2 regions of the Citrobacter sp. GW821-FHT02E08 genome follow, and region 1 is predicted to be linked to the other one. Evidence: predicted binding sites of a transcription regulator. Region 1 holds the regulator's gene; the other holds the start of a gene.
What was found. Region 1 encodes LexA, which represses DNA repair genes until DNA is damaged. Its sites were predicted from a motif close to TNCTGTATGTACATACAGNA; they were not measured.
Positions count from the first base shown of each region.

Region 2: the regulator LexA is predicted to act here: its motif matches at 1,679-1,698, upstream of dinB (DNA polymerase IV).

Region 1 covers NZ_JBWKVL010000012.1:35,207-42,541, forward strand. The annotation lists gene ubiA (4-hydroxybenzoate octaprenyltransferase) at 1-462, shown strand, start outside; gene plsB (glycerol-3-phosphate 1-O-acyltransferase PlsB) at 558-2,978, opposite strand; gene AC07UY_RS15485 (diacylglycerol kinase) at 3,144-3,512, shown strand; gene lexA (transcriptional repressor LexA) at 3,622-4,230, shown strand; gene dinF (MATE family efflux transporter DinF) at 4,298-5,623, shown strand; gene AC07UY_RS15500 (CsbD family protein) at 5,754-5,963, shown strand; gene zur (zinc uptake transcriptional repressor Zur) at 6,030-6,545, opposite strand; gene AC07UY_RS15510 (cupin domain-containing protein) at 6,660-7,148, shown strand; gene dusA (tRNA dihydrouridine(20/20a) synthase DusA) at 7,300-7,335, shown strand, end outside.
Region 2 covers NZ_JBWKVL010000016.1:68,779-76,113, forward strand. The annotation lists gene pepD (cytosol nonspecific dipeptidase) at 1-101, shown strand, start outside; gene AC07UY_RS18295 (GNAT family N-acetyltransferase) at 143-595, opposite strand; gene dinB (DNA polymerase IV) at 604-1,659, opposite strand; gene dpaA (peptidoglycan meso-diaminopimelic acid protein amidase) at 1,915-2,655, shown strand; gene AC07UY_RS18310 (class II glutamine amidotransferase) at 2,626-3,393, opposite strand; gene lpcA (D-sedoheptulose 7-phosphate isomerase) at 3,439-4,017, opposite strand; gene fadE (acyl-CoA dehydrogenase FadE) at 4,257-6,701, shown strand; gene AC07UY_RS18325 (amidohydrolase) at 6,812-7,335, shown strand, end outside.

The DNA of each region.
Region 1 (7,335 bases):
TACACGCATTTACCGCAGGTGGTGTTGGGTGCGGCGTTTGGCTGGTCGATACCGATGGCGTTTGCCGCCGTCAGTGAGTCAGTTCCGCTGAGTTGCTGGTTGATGTTCCTCGCCAACATTCTTTGGGCAGTGGCTTACGATACGCAATACGCCATGGTGGATCGGGACGATGACCTGAAAATCGGTATTAAATCAACGGCCATTCTGTTCGGTCAGTATGACAAGGTGATCATTGGCATCCTGCAGGTGGGTGTGTTGGCCTTGATGGCGCTGATTGGCTGGATGAACGGTCTGGGACTGGGGTATTACTGGTCGCTGCTGGTGGCTGGCGCCCTGTTTGTGTATCAACAAAAACTGATTGTGCACCGTGAACGCGAAGCCTGTTTTAAAGCATTTATGAATAACAACTATGTTGGCCTGGTGCTGTTTCTGGGGCTTGCGATGAGTTACTGGCACTTCTGATAAAAAAGCCCGGTGGCGCTCGCGCTTACCGGGCCTACATTATTGCGCAGAACCGTAGGCCGGGTAAGGCGAAGCCGCCACCCGGCTTTTTAACATCACTCGTCCTGCGTTGCGCTTTCTATGGTTAAACGCACATCTGAGGTGATCAGATTAGCCAACATCTGATAAACCTTCATCGTCTCTTCAGGCTCCGCATCACCGGTATCGCTGATGTACTTCTCATCACGCAGGGTCAACACCAAAGAGCTGAATACCGCTTTGTCGAAGAACTCCGGCGCGTTGATCCCGTGCAGAACAGAAAGACGCTGAGCTACGGTGCGGCTCTCTTTTTCCAGCGTGCCGCGGTTGATCGACGGATTTGCGCTCAACAGCCAGAAGGTGATGGCATAACGTTGCAGAGTTTCACGCGCACCCGCTGCCAACAGTTGCAGCGTACGGGAATGTGCCGGGTTGATATTCAGCTCTTCATTCTGGACGGTAATCAGTCCCTGACGCTGCATTTCGCTTATCAGTGCGTCGATGACGCCCGCCAGTTCATCCCGCTCCCAGCGCAGGAACAGTTCTGCTTTCAGCATTGGGTAGAGAATTTCAACATGCTCAAGCAGCGCGTCGCGGGAGATGCGACGATGCTGGGTCACGATGGCCGCCATCAGTGAAGGCAGAACCAGCATATGCGCAATGTTGTTGCGATAGTAAGTCATCAGTACCGCCTGCTCGCGCGGAAGAATGATGATATCGCCGATGGTATCTTTCTCGACCTCGAACTTGTTCATTTGCAGCGCGTGGTCAATCAGCGCGCTGGCGCTGACCGACGGAACCGTAGAGTCGGTGGAATACGGGACATTGCGCATTAGATCCAGATAACACTCGAGCTGCTCTGTCAGTTGCTCGCGCGTTAACGAACGCTGACGGGATGCGAGCAACGCGGTGCAACACAGGTTCATGGCATTTGCCGCGCCCGCTTTGTTAATGCGGACCATCAACTCAGCGGCGATACCATTGACCGTTGGCGTCAGCCAGGCGGGACGCACGGCTTCGATCGGATCGATAGATTCACGCCACTCAGGAACATGTTGGTTCAGGTACGTCATCAACGGCATCGGTTCGCCAAAGTTAACGTAGCCCTGACCCAGATTACGCAGCTTGCTCAAGCCACGCAGCATTTGCGGCAGGCTCTCTTTTTCTTTCGTCGCGCCACGCAACTCTTTGGCGTAAGTCCCCACTTCCATTACGTGCTCGTAACCGATGTAAATGGGGACCAGGGTGATCGGACGCGTACCGCCGCGCAGCATCGCCTGAATGGTCATCGACAGGGTGCCGGTTTTCGGATCCAGCAGACGGCCAGTACGGGAACGCCCGCCTTCCACAAAATATTCCACGGAATAACCACGGCTAAACAGCTCGCCGAGATATTCGCGGAAGACGGTGGAGTAGAGTTTGTTGCCCTTAAAGGTACGGCGGATAAAGAACGCGCCCAGGCGGCGGAAAATCGGGCCAGCTGGCCAGAAGTTCAGGTTGATACCGGCAGCGATATGCGGCGGCACCAGCCCCTGATGATAGAGCACGTACGAGAGCAACAGATAGTCCATATGGCTGCGGTGGCAGGGCACATAGACGATTTCATGCCCATCGTGCGCCAACTGGCGTACACGCTCTGCGTTGTGGACATTGATCCCCTGATACAGTCGGTTCCAGGTGAAACCCAGAATGCGGTCAGTCAGGCGAATCATCTCGTAGGAGAAGTTGGCGGCAATCTCTTCCATCAGCGCAATGGCGTTCTGCTGCGCTTTTTCATGGGAGATTTTTTTGCTGCGCGCTTCGTCTTCTACCGCGCGCGCAATGGCTTTTGACGCCAGCAACTTGTTAAACAGATCCTGTCGGGCAGGCAGACGAGGACCGACCGCCGCCAGACGCTGACGGGCGAAATGCATTCGCGCCACACGCGCCAGTTTTTGGGCAATAATTTTGTCGGTTCCGTGCTCGTCAGCCATCCGTCGTAAGGAAACGGAAGGCGAGAAACGGACAAAACTGTCGCGCCCCAGCCAGGAAACAGCAAAGAATTTCTGTACGCCATTCAGCATACGCAGAGGGGGATTTACCTCACCCTTTTCACGCCCCGGAGAGCGGCCGAACATCACCGATACCGGCACCATCTGTACATCCAGATCTGGATTACTGCGGTGAAGGTCGAGGTAATTGTGAAAGAGTTTGATCGACTCTTCTTTCGGCGTGTAGTAGGTGAATACGCGCGGGCCGCCGTGAATAAACACATAACGCGGCAGCAGAGTTCCGTCGATCTCCAGCGGCTCTAACGGGTCGGGGAGATCGTGCGCCAGGCATTGGGCACGCAGCGTCAGCAAGTCTGCTTTTGAGTTGTACGGTAAAACGTACATAATGGGACGAGATGTATCGAGCCCCAATTCCGGAGCGGGTTCCGCCGGAATAGACTTGCTTTTTACCAGTACGGTTAATGGTAAATTCAGTAATTTGTAGTAAATTCGTGGCCAGCCAGACATAAACGATGTAAAGCCTCTGGTTAATAATGCAAATGCGCTGCAAGGATATCAGAAAGTCTAGCGAATTTCTGGTGTATCCCGTCATACTTCGCGCCGCTGTAACCCGAATTTTGTGGGTTAACGATATAATGTCATTGACGCTGATAATGCAAAAAGGTTCTTTTGATGGCTAATAATACCACTGGACTCACCCGAATTATTAAAGCTGCTGGTTATTCCTGGAAAGGTTTTCGTGCTGCATGGATTCATGAAGCGGCATTTCGTCAGGAAAGTGTTGCTGTGCTGTTGGGCGTGGCGATTGCCTGCTGGCTGGATGTGGATGCCATCACGCGTGTTTTGTTGATTGGTTCTGTCATGCTGGTGATGATAGTGGAAATCCTCAACAGCGCGATTGAGGCGGTGGTTGACCGTGTTGGCTCTGAACACCATGAGCTTTCCGGGCGGGCGAAAGATATGGGGTCAGCGGCAGTATTGCTGTCGATCTTTGTCGCGATGATCACCTGGGGAATCCTGCTGTGGTCGCATTTTAGATAAGGCTTCCATAATCCGATAAATCTCTTGTTTTTTGTGCCGCTTGTGGTTCCAAAATCGCCTTTAACTGTATATACTCACAGCATAACTGTATATACACCCAGGGGGCGGAATGAAAGCGTTAACGGCCAGGCAGCAAGAGGTGTTCGATCTTATTCGGGATCACATCAGCCAGACAGGTATGCCACCGACGCGTGCGGAGATCGCGCAGCGTTTGGGGTTCCGTTCCCCAAATGCGGCTGAAGAACACCTGAAAGCGCTGGCACGTAAAGGGGTCATTGAAATTGTCTCCGGTGCCTCTCGCGGTATCCGCCTGCTGGTGGAAGAAGAAGAGGGTCTGCCTTTAGTAGGTCGCGTGGCGGCAGGGGAACCCCTTCTGGCACAGCAGCATATTGAAGGCCACTATCAGGTCGACCCGTCGCTGTTTAAACCTAATGCCGATTTCCTGCTGCGCGTCAGCGGTATGTCGATGAAAGATATTGGGATTATGGACGGTGATTTGCTGGCGGTACACAAAACCCAGGACGTGCGTAACGGCCAGGTCGTGGTGGCGCGTATCGACGATGAAGTCACGGTTAAGCGCCTGAAAAAACAGGGCAATAAAATCGAACTTCTGCCAGAAAATAGTGAATTCAAACCGATTGTGGTTGACCTGCGCGAGCAAAACTTCACGATTGAAGGGCTGGCAGTCGGCGTCATCCGTAACGGTGAGTGGTTGTAATATTGTTTTGATACAGTGGCGCATCTCGCGCCACTGTTTGTTTTAACTCCTTCTCAGGCTTTCCTGCATGCCTTTCTTTACCTCTTCCGACAAAGCACTCTGGCGTCTCGCGTTACCGATGATTTTCTCCAATATCACCGTTCCTTTGCTGGGACTGGTGGATACTGCGGTCATCGGGCATCTGGACAGCCCTGTTTATCTGGGCGGTGTTGCCGTGGGCGCAACGGCAACCAGCTTTCTCTTCATGCTGTTGCTTTTCTTACGCATGAGCACCACCGGGCTGACGGCTCAGGCGTTTGGTGCCAAAAATCCCCAGGCGCTGGCACGCGCGCTGGTGCAGCCACTGATTCTGGCGTTGGGGGCGGGAGCTTTGATCGCGTTGTTCCGCACGCCAGTCATCGATCTTGCATTGCATATCGTCGGTGGAAATGAAGCGGTGTTGGTGCAGGCGCGACGTTTTCTGGAGATCCGCTGGCTGAGCGCTCCGGCATCGCTGGCGAACCTGGTGCTGCTGGGCTGGCTGCTGGGCGTTCAGTATGCCCGCGCACCGGTGATCCTGCTGGTTGTCGGCAACGTTCTCAATATTGTGCTCGATCTGTGGCTGGTGATGGGTTTGCATATGAACGTGCAGGGCGCAGCGCTGGCGACGGTGATTGCAGAATATGCCACGTTGTTGCTTGGGCTGATGATGGTGCGCAAAGTGCTTACACTGCGCGGCGTGTCATCCACGATGCTGAAACAGGCCTGGCGGGGGAATTTCCGCCGTTTGCTGGCACTTAACCGGGATATCATGCTGCGTTCGTTGCTGTTGCAACTGTGCTTTGGTGCGATCACGGTTCTCGGGGCGCGACTGGGCAGCGACATCATTGCGGTGAACGCTGTTCTGATGACCCTGCTGACCTTTACCGCCTATGCCCTTGATGGATTTGCTTATGCTGTCGAAGCGCATTCCGGGCAGGCGTATGGCGCACGTGACGGCAGCCAGTTGCTGGATGTCTGGCGTGCTGCATGTCGGCAGTCAGGGATTGTGGCGCTGCTGTTTGCCCTCGTTTATGCCCTGGCGGGCGAGCAGATCATCGCGTTGCTAACATCGTTGCCGCAAATTCAACTTTTGGCCGATCGCTACCTTATCTGGCAGGTGGTGTTGCCGTTAATCGGTGTCTGGTGTTATTTGCTGGATGGCATGTTTATCGGGGCGACGCGTGCGGCGGAAATGCGCAACAGTATGGCCGTTGCGGCGCTGGGATTTGCCCTCACGCTGTGTGCGTTGCCCTGGCTCGGTAATCATGGGCTGTGGCTGGCGTTAGCCGTTTTTCTGGCGCTTCGTGGACTCTCGTTGGCCTGGATCTGGCGACGTCACTGGCGGCATGGAACCTGGTTTGCCCGAGCGTGATGGTTAAAAGTTCCGAATATCAAAATGAACATGGGATCACTGACTACAATTAATCTCACGTCCAGCAGAAAACGTAGTGTATTTGGGCGAAGCAATATCGCTAATCACCACTAATCATGAGGACTCGATGATGAATAAAGACGAAGTCAGCGGTAACTGGAAACAGTTCAAAGGGAAAGTGAAAGAGCAATGGGGCAAGCTGACCGATGATGATATGACGGTCATTGAAGGTAAGCGCGACCAGTTGGTCGGTAAGGTCCAGGAACGTTACGGTTACGCCAGAGACAAGGCGGAAAAGGAAGTGAGCGACTGGGAAACGCGTAATAAATACCGCTGGTAATCAGCCGCGGTGACCCGAAAGTACAAGGATGTACAGTCCATTGGGCGGTTTTGCCGCCCAACCCGCTTAACGCGGTTTTTTCTTCACCAGAATCGAATGATCGTGCTGGCACTCTTCTGGATGGCGACACGCTTCAACTTCGACGCACGCCGGGCATAATCCGTGTGCTTCAATTACGTTATGACGCAGGGCAAAACCCATTTTTGCCGCCAGCGTATGCATAATATCTTCCACGCCCTCGGCGCTTTCTTCTTTTACCACGCCGCACCGGTCACAAATGAACATGGCTGAACTGTGGGTTGGCTGATCGAACAGATGGCAGAGCACATAGCTATTGGTGGATTCGACCTTGTGCACAAAGCCTTGCTCGAGCAAAAAATCAAGCGCACGATACACCGTAGGCGGCTTGGCCTGCGGCTCTGTTTCACGTAGCAGATCCAACAGGTCATAGGCGCTGATGGCCCCTTGTTGCAGGCTCATCAAACGCAACACTTCGAGGCGCTGAGGAGTGAGTCGCACATTGCGCTGCGCACAGATTTTCTCAGCTTGCGCCAATAGGTCTTGTGTTGTGGTCTTTTCCATTTGGCACCCCGGAGTACGTGAAACGTTAATCCCTTACTTTATCATGTTCTTCTTAAAACACCGAGATCCCCCACCGTGTGCTATACCTGACCCATTGCACACTGGAAAACCAAAATGAAAAGACCTGATTGCATTCGTCACTGGCGCGACGCAGAAGGCGCTGATGACTCTACCTATCCTGATAGCGATGAGCTATTTTCCATCGGCGCGCCGCTGGCGCGAACGCTCGGACTGCGTCGGCTTGGCATTCACCATGAACGCCTCCCGCCGGGTCGCCGTACCTCCTATCCGCATGCGGAAAGCGACGAAGAGGAGTTCATTTATGTGCTGGAAGGTTATCCCGAAGTCTGGATAAACGGCTATCTGTGGAAATTAGAACCCGGAGACAGCGTTGGTTTTCCGGCGGGAACCGGGGTGTGTCACACCTTTATCAATAACACCAGCGCAGAGGTTCGCCTGCTTGTCGTCGGGGAGGCGAATAAAAAACACAATCGCATCTATTACCCGATTAATCCGGTGTATGCCGCCACACGAGAAGACCGCTGGGTTGACCATCCGCCGCAGTTTTTTGGCCCGCACGACGGAAAACCAGGGCGAAAATAGTACCGTTCTTCGTCGTTGAGCATCGGGCTGGGACGGTCTGCGCCGTCGGCCCGGCTCACACGCAATGCAGCCATCTGCGTGCGGTCTTGCCTCTCTGGTTTTGCTTTATGCTATAGTAGCGCCCCTTTTTCAGAATGCTTAATTAATCGCCATGCCAGAAACTTCGTCCCCCGTTTTTCCTGCCCAT
Region 2 (7,335 bases), on a different contig from region 1:
TTACCGGTCCGCACTCCCCGGATGAACAGGTTCATATCGAAAGCGTAGGCCATTACTGGACCCTGCTGACTGAACTGCTGAAAGCAATTCCGGCCAAATAAGTTGCTCTCCTGCCCGGTAGGTTCAGCTTACCGGGCAATTTTCACATCTCGGCTTTTCGCATAACGAAATTGGTAAAAACCGCCCCTCTCGCCTCAACCTGTTGCTCTTTGACGACCTGATAACCTTGCCCAAGAAAAAAGGGTCTTGCGGTGATGCTGGCTTCGACCCAAAAAGCCGTGTCAGGATGCCGTTGTTCCAGATGGTGAAGCAGGCTGGTCGCCACCCCCAGGCGTTGTGCACTCGGCAAGACAAATAGCAGGTCTATGTAATCCTGTCTGGCCGTGAGAAACCCCACAATTCTCTGTCGGCAAACCGCCACCAGCCCCTCCGATTGCCGCAGTTTCCGGTGCCAGACAATTTCATCAATTTGCGCCCACGCGGCGATCTGTTCCGGCGAGTAATCCTGACTGGCTCCCTCTCTGATAGCACTGAGAAAAATCTCGCACAGCGCATCGAAATCATCAGGTTGATATTCCCGAATGTATACGTCCATCGTCATGGTTAAAGCCCCAGTAGCAGTTGTCTTTCCAGTTGTGGATCCAGCAGTGTCACGTGCAATCCGACTAACCGGACGCCGCGCCCTCCCCGACGTTCGTCCCAGGTTTTTCTGGCGGTGGCGATCAGGTCTTCTTTCGTTAACCGGGGCCAGACATGTTCCTGGGTGGTCTGCTGAAAATCATTAAACTTTAATTTGATGCCCTGGCGGGCGATGAGCAAATCCGGCTTTACCTTTGCCAGACGTCGTTCGAGTTCAGGATACAGTCGTTCAATGATCGCCTCGCACTCGGCCCATTCATGAATATCTTCCGCCAGCGTACGCTCAACGCCGACCGATTTACGTAGCCGTTCATTGTTCACATCCCGCTCATCAATGCCCTGACTGCGCTCCCACAGCACCCGACCAAACTTGCCAAAACGTTTGAGTAATATCGCCAGATCGTAGCGCTGCACATCCTCACAGGTGCGTAGCCCCATCGACTCCAGTTTGGCGGCAGACACCTTCCCCACTCCCGGAATTTTTGCCAGCGGTAACGTTTTGATAAACGCAGACACATCGGCGGGAGCAATGACATATTGCCCGTTCGGTTTATTGAGATCGGAGGCGATTTTTGCCAGGAATTTCACTGGGGCAATTCCCGCAGAGGCCGTCAATTGCAGCTCGTTAAAGATCGTCTGACGGATCTCCTGGGCAATCAGCGTGGCAGACCCCTGACAGTGAGTACTATCGGTAACATCCAGATAGGCTTCATCCAGCGAAAGCGGTTCGATCAACGAGGTATAACGCGAGAAAATCGCCTGAATTTGGCGAGAGGCCTCTTTATAAGCCTCATAGCGCCCCGGCAATAACGTGAGATGAGGGCACAGTTTAAGCGCCATTCCCGTGGGCATGGCGCTACGCACACCAAATTTTCGCGCCGGATAGTTCGCGGTGCTGATCACTCCCCGGCGCTCGCGACTGCCGCCAATAGCAACCGGAATATCGCGCAGTGCGGGGTTGTCGCGCATTTCAACCGCCGCAAAAAAGCAGTCCATATCGACATGTATGATTTTGCGCATCTTCCTCTCCCCCGCACATTACTGTTTAAGTATACAGTATTAATGTGCAATAAAAAGAGAGTAAATCCGTCCGTTTCCGACTGAACTTTCCTGCCGTGTCTTATATAAAGAAACACTAAATTGTAAACGCAACACGAGAGACTTGCGAAAAACTTCAGTGATGCTAATGTGAGCGCTCCAAATCCAGATTAGTCCGATTTGGGGACTCTTTTGCCGTTCTGGCATGTGTAACCGTTTTATCAAGGAAAAAGCAGTATGCGTAAAATCGCATTGTTTATTGCGATGCTTTTGATTCCGTGCGTCTCATTCGCCGGTTTGCTGAGCAGCAGCAGCCCGACCATGCCAGTCAGCAAAGAGTATAAGCAACAGTTGATGGGGTCGCCGGTCTATATTCAGATCTTCAAAGAAGAGCGCACCCTTGATCTCTACGTCAAGATGGGCGAGCAGTATCAATTGCTCGACAGCTACAAAATTTGCAACTATTCCGGTGGGTTAGGCCCGAAACAACGCCAGGGCGATTTCAAAAGTCCTGAAGGCTTCTACAGCGTTCAACGCAGTCAGCTCAAGCCCGACAGCCGCTTCTACAAAGCCATCAATATCGGTTTCCCCAATGCTTATGACCGTGCTCACGGGTATGAAGGGAAATATCTGATGATTCACGGTGCCTGCGTTTCCGTCGGCTGTTATGCCATGACCGATAACGGTATCGATGAGATTTTCCAGTTTGTTACCGGCGCGCTGGTCTTTGGCCAGTCCAGCGTTCAGGTCAGTATTTACCCGTTCCGCATGACCGATGCAAACATGGAGCGCCATAAGTACTCTTATTACAAAGATTTCTGGTCGCAGCTAAAACCGGGATACGATTACTTTGAACAGACCCGTAAACCACCGACTATTTCAGTTACCGGTGGCCGTTACGTGGTCAGCAAGCCGTTGAGTCACGAAGTGGTTCAGCCGCAACTGGCGTCAAACTACACGCTCCCCGAGACAAAATAATCGCCATTCGCCTGGCATGATCTTTTGCCAGGCTTCATTCCCTGTCAGCGGTTGGGTGGCAATCACGGTGACCACATCATTGGGTGTGGTTTCCGAGCTAAAGTCGATCTCAACGTCCTGATCCAGCAATGTCGCCACGCCAAACGGCGCACGACGCGTGATCCAGTACAAATTCGTTGAGCAGAACGCCATCACATAGCGCCCGTCAGACAGCAGCATGTTAAAAACACCCTTCTCGCGTAATTCCTCTGCCAGCGTGGCAATATATTTAAAGACTGATGTCATATTGCCCGGCGTGCGCGGGTAGCGGGCGGTCAGTTTGTGTAACAGCCAGCAAAACGCCTTTTCGCTGTCAGTTTCGCCGATAGGACGGAAATTGCCGGTCTCCAGAGATTTATACCCGGTGAGTTGTCCGTTGTGGGCGTAACTCCAGTTTCGTCCCCATAACTCACGCGTAAAGGGATGGGTATTTTCCAGCGCCACTTCCCCACGATTCGCCTGACGAATATGCGCAATCACGGAACACGATTTAATCGGGTAGTCCTGCACCAGTTTCGCAATGGGAGAATTAAAGCTGGGTTGCGGATCTTTGAAAGTGCGACAGCCTTTACCCTCATAGAAGGTAATTCCCCAGCCGTCTTTATGCGGCCCGGTTCCTCCACCACGCTGCACCAGCCCGGTGAAACTAAAACAGATATCGGTGGGCACATTGGCGCTCATCCCGAGCAGTTCGCACATACTTCACCTCCACAACAGCGGGGGCGCAACGCCCCCAGCGAAGATTTACTTAACCATCTCTTTTTCAATTAACTGAATCAGGATATGGATAACTTTGATATGGATTTCCTGGATACGATCAGCATAGCCAAAATGCGGTACGCGGATTTCGATATCCGCACTGTCCGCCATTTTTCCGCCGTCTTTACCGGTCAGGGTGATGACTTTCATTCCCTTTTCACGCGCCGCAGCAATTGCTTTGATCACGTTGCCTGAATTTCCTGACGTGGAGATCCCCAGCAGAACGTCACCTTCGCGCCCAACGGCTTCAACGTAGCGGGAGAAGATATAATCGTAACCAAAATCGTTACTGACGCAGGAGATATGGCTGACATCTGAAATAGCAATGGCCGGATAACCCGGACGGTTTTCACGATAACGACCGGTCAACTCTTCCGCAAAATGCATGGCATCGCAATGGGAGCCGCCGTTACCACAGGAAAGTACCTTGCCGCCCGCTTTGAAACTGTCTGCCAGCAGGACCGCTGCGCGCTGAATGGCGTGAATATTGGCATCATCTTTTAAAAAATTAGCCAGCGTTTCCGCCGCTTCGTTCAGTTCGTTACGAATAAGATCCTGGTACATGAGGATATCCTTCAGCATAAATGTAAATGACAGGATGCAGTGTACCGGATACCACAGAAAGCGAGAAGTCCAGGCCACCGGAAGCCCCCTGTCTTTTGATTTTTTGTGCCGGAGAAAACGGCAACAATGTGAGCTTTGTTGTAATTATTTTGTAAGCATATTGCTAAAAGAAATGACATCCACTACAACCATATCATCACAAGTGGTCAGACCTCCTACAAGAAAGGGAGCTTTTCGTTATGATGATTTTGAGTATTCTCGCAACAGTTGTTCTGCTCGGTGTACTGTTCTATCACCGCGTAAGCTTATTTCTCAGCAGTCTTATCCTGCTCGCCTGGACAGCCGCGCTTGGCGTCGCTGGCCTGTGGTCAGTCTGGCTGCTGGTTCCTCTGGCCATTATCCTCGTACCGTTTAACTTTACGCCGATGCGTAAATCGATGATTTCTGCCCCGGTGTTTCGCGGTTTTCGTAAAGTCATGCCGCCAATGTCACGCACCGAGAAAGAAGCTATCGACGCGGGTACGACCTGGTGGGAAGGCGATTTATTCCAGGGCAAACCCGACTGGAAGAAACTGCACAACTATCCACAGCCTCATTTAACGGCTGAAGAGCAGGCGTTCATTGATGGTCCGGTGGAAGAAGCCTGCCGCATGGCGAACGATTTCCAGATCACCCATGAACTGGCCGATCTTCCTCCCGAGCTGTGGGCCTATCTGAAAGAACATCGCTTCTTCGCGATGATCATCAAGAAAGAGTACGGCGGCCTCGAGTTCTCCGCCTATGCGCAATCTCGCGTACTGCAAAAACTCTCTGGTGTCTCCGGGATCCTGTCGATCACCGTGGGCGTCCCCAACTCGTTAGGCCCGGGCGAGCTGCTGCAACATTACGGTACTGAAGAACAGAAAAATCATTACCTGCCGCGTCTGGCGCGGGGCCAGGAGATCCCTTGCTTTGCGTTGACCAGCCCGGAAGCCGGTTCTGATGCTGGCGCGATCCCAGACACAGGTGTGGTTTGCATGGGTGAATGGCAGGGTCAGCAGGTGCTGGGTATGCGTCTGACCTGGAACAAGCGTTACATTACGCTGGCGCCTATCGCTACCGTGTTGGGTCTGGCGTTTAAACTCTCGGATCCGGAAAAACTGCTCGGCGGCGAAGAAGATCTGGGCATCACCTGTGCGCTGATCCCGACCACCACACCGGGTGTTGAAATCGGTCGCCGTCACTTCCCGTTAAACGTTCCGTTCCAGAACGGCCCGACACGTGGAAAAGATATTTTCGTCCCGATCGATTACATCATTGGTGGACCGAAAATGGCCGGTCAGGGCTGGCGTATGCTGGTGGAGTGTCTGTCGGTTGGCCGTGGCATTACCCTGCCGTCTAACTCTACCGGTGGTGTTAAATCGGTAGCCCTGGCGACCGGTGCCTACGCGCATATCCGCCGTCAGTTCAAAATCTCTATCGGTAAAATGGAAGGGATTGAAGAACCGTTGGCGCGTATTGCAGGCAATGCCTACGTGATGGACGCGGCGGCATCGTTGGTTACGTACGGTATTATGCTGGGCGAAAAACCCGCAGTGCTCTCTGCCATCGTGAAGTACCACTGTACCCACCGCGGACAGCAGTCTATTGTCGACGCAATGGACATCACGGGCGGTAAAGGCATCATGCTGGGCGAAAGCAACTTCCTGGCACGTGCTTATCAGGGCGCCCCTATCGCCATTACCGTTGAAGGCGCGAACATTCTGACCCGTAGCATGATGATCTTCGGACAAGGCGCCATTCGCTGCCATCCTTATGTCCTCGAAGAGATGAACGCCGCGCAGAAAAACGACGTCAATGCCTTCGATAAATTGTTGTTCAAACACATTGGTCATGTCGGCAGTAATAAAGTGCGCAGTTTTTGGCTGGGCCTGACTCGCGGGCTGACCAGTCACACGCCGACAGGGGATGCCACGAAGCGTTACTATCAGCACCTGAACCGTCTGAGCGCTAACCTGGCACTGCTTTCCGATGTCTCAATGGCAGTACTGGGCGGTAGCCTGAAACGTCGTGAGCGCATCTCTGCACGCCTGGGCGATATTTTAAGTCAGCTGTATCTCGCCTCTGCCGTCCTGAAGCGTTATGACGATGAGGGCCGTCACGAAGCCGACCTGCCGCTGGTTCACTGGGGCGTCCAGGATGCGTTGTATCAGGCTGAACAGGCGATGGACGATCTTCTGCAAAACTTCCCGAACCGTTTGGTGGCAGGTTTGCTGAACGTGGTGATCTTCCCGACAGGTCGCCACTACCATGCACCTTCCGACAAACTGGATCACAAAGTCGCGAAGATTCTGCAGACACCGAGCGCAACCCGTACCCGCATTGGTCGTGGCCAGTATCTGACTCCAAGTGAACATAACCCGGTCGGTTTACTGGAACAAGCGCTGCTGGATGTGATGGCCGCAGACCCTATCCACCAGCGTATCTGCAAAGAGCTGGGTAAAAACCTGTCATTTACCCGTCTGGACGAGCTGGCGCATAACGCACTGGCGAAAGGGTTGATTGACAAAGATGAAGCAGCGATTCTGGTCAAAGCCGAAGAAAGCCGCCTGCGCAGTATCAACGTTGATGATTTTGAACCCGAGGAGCTGGCGACACAGCCGGTAAAGTTGCCGGAGAAAGTGCGTAAAGTCGAAGCCGCATAAACATCCGCTACCCGTTCCAGCCCCGCTTTACGCGGGGCTTTTTTATTGCCACCTATCCGTCGTGGCGCATGCTACAGTGTAAAAATGCAGCTTAACGAGGAACCACGATCGTGCCCGGTTTGAAAATCACGCTTTTGCAACAACCTCTGGTCTGGATGGACGGCCCCGCCAATTTGCGCCATTTTGACAGACAACTGGAAACCATCGCCGGACGTGACATCATCGTATTACCCGAGATGTTTACCACTGGCTTTGCCATGGAAGCGGCGGCCCGTTCACTCTCTCAGGAAGCCATCATCGAGTGGATGCGCGTAAGGGCTGAACAGACCAACGCCCTGATTGCAGGCAGTGTGGCGTTACAGTCAGAACGCGGGCCGGTTAACCGATTTTTACTCGTTGAGCCGCAAGGAACCGTTCATCATTATGATAAACGTCACCTGTTCCGTATGGCGGATGAACATCACCATTATGAACCGGGTACTGAGCGCGTCATTGTGAACTGGCGCGGCTGGCGTATCCTGCCGCTGATCTGTTACGACCTGCGTTTTCCGGTGTGGTCCCGCAATCTCAACGATTATGATCTGGCATTGTTCGTGGCTAACTGGCCTGCTCCGCGTTCATTACACTGGCAGGC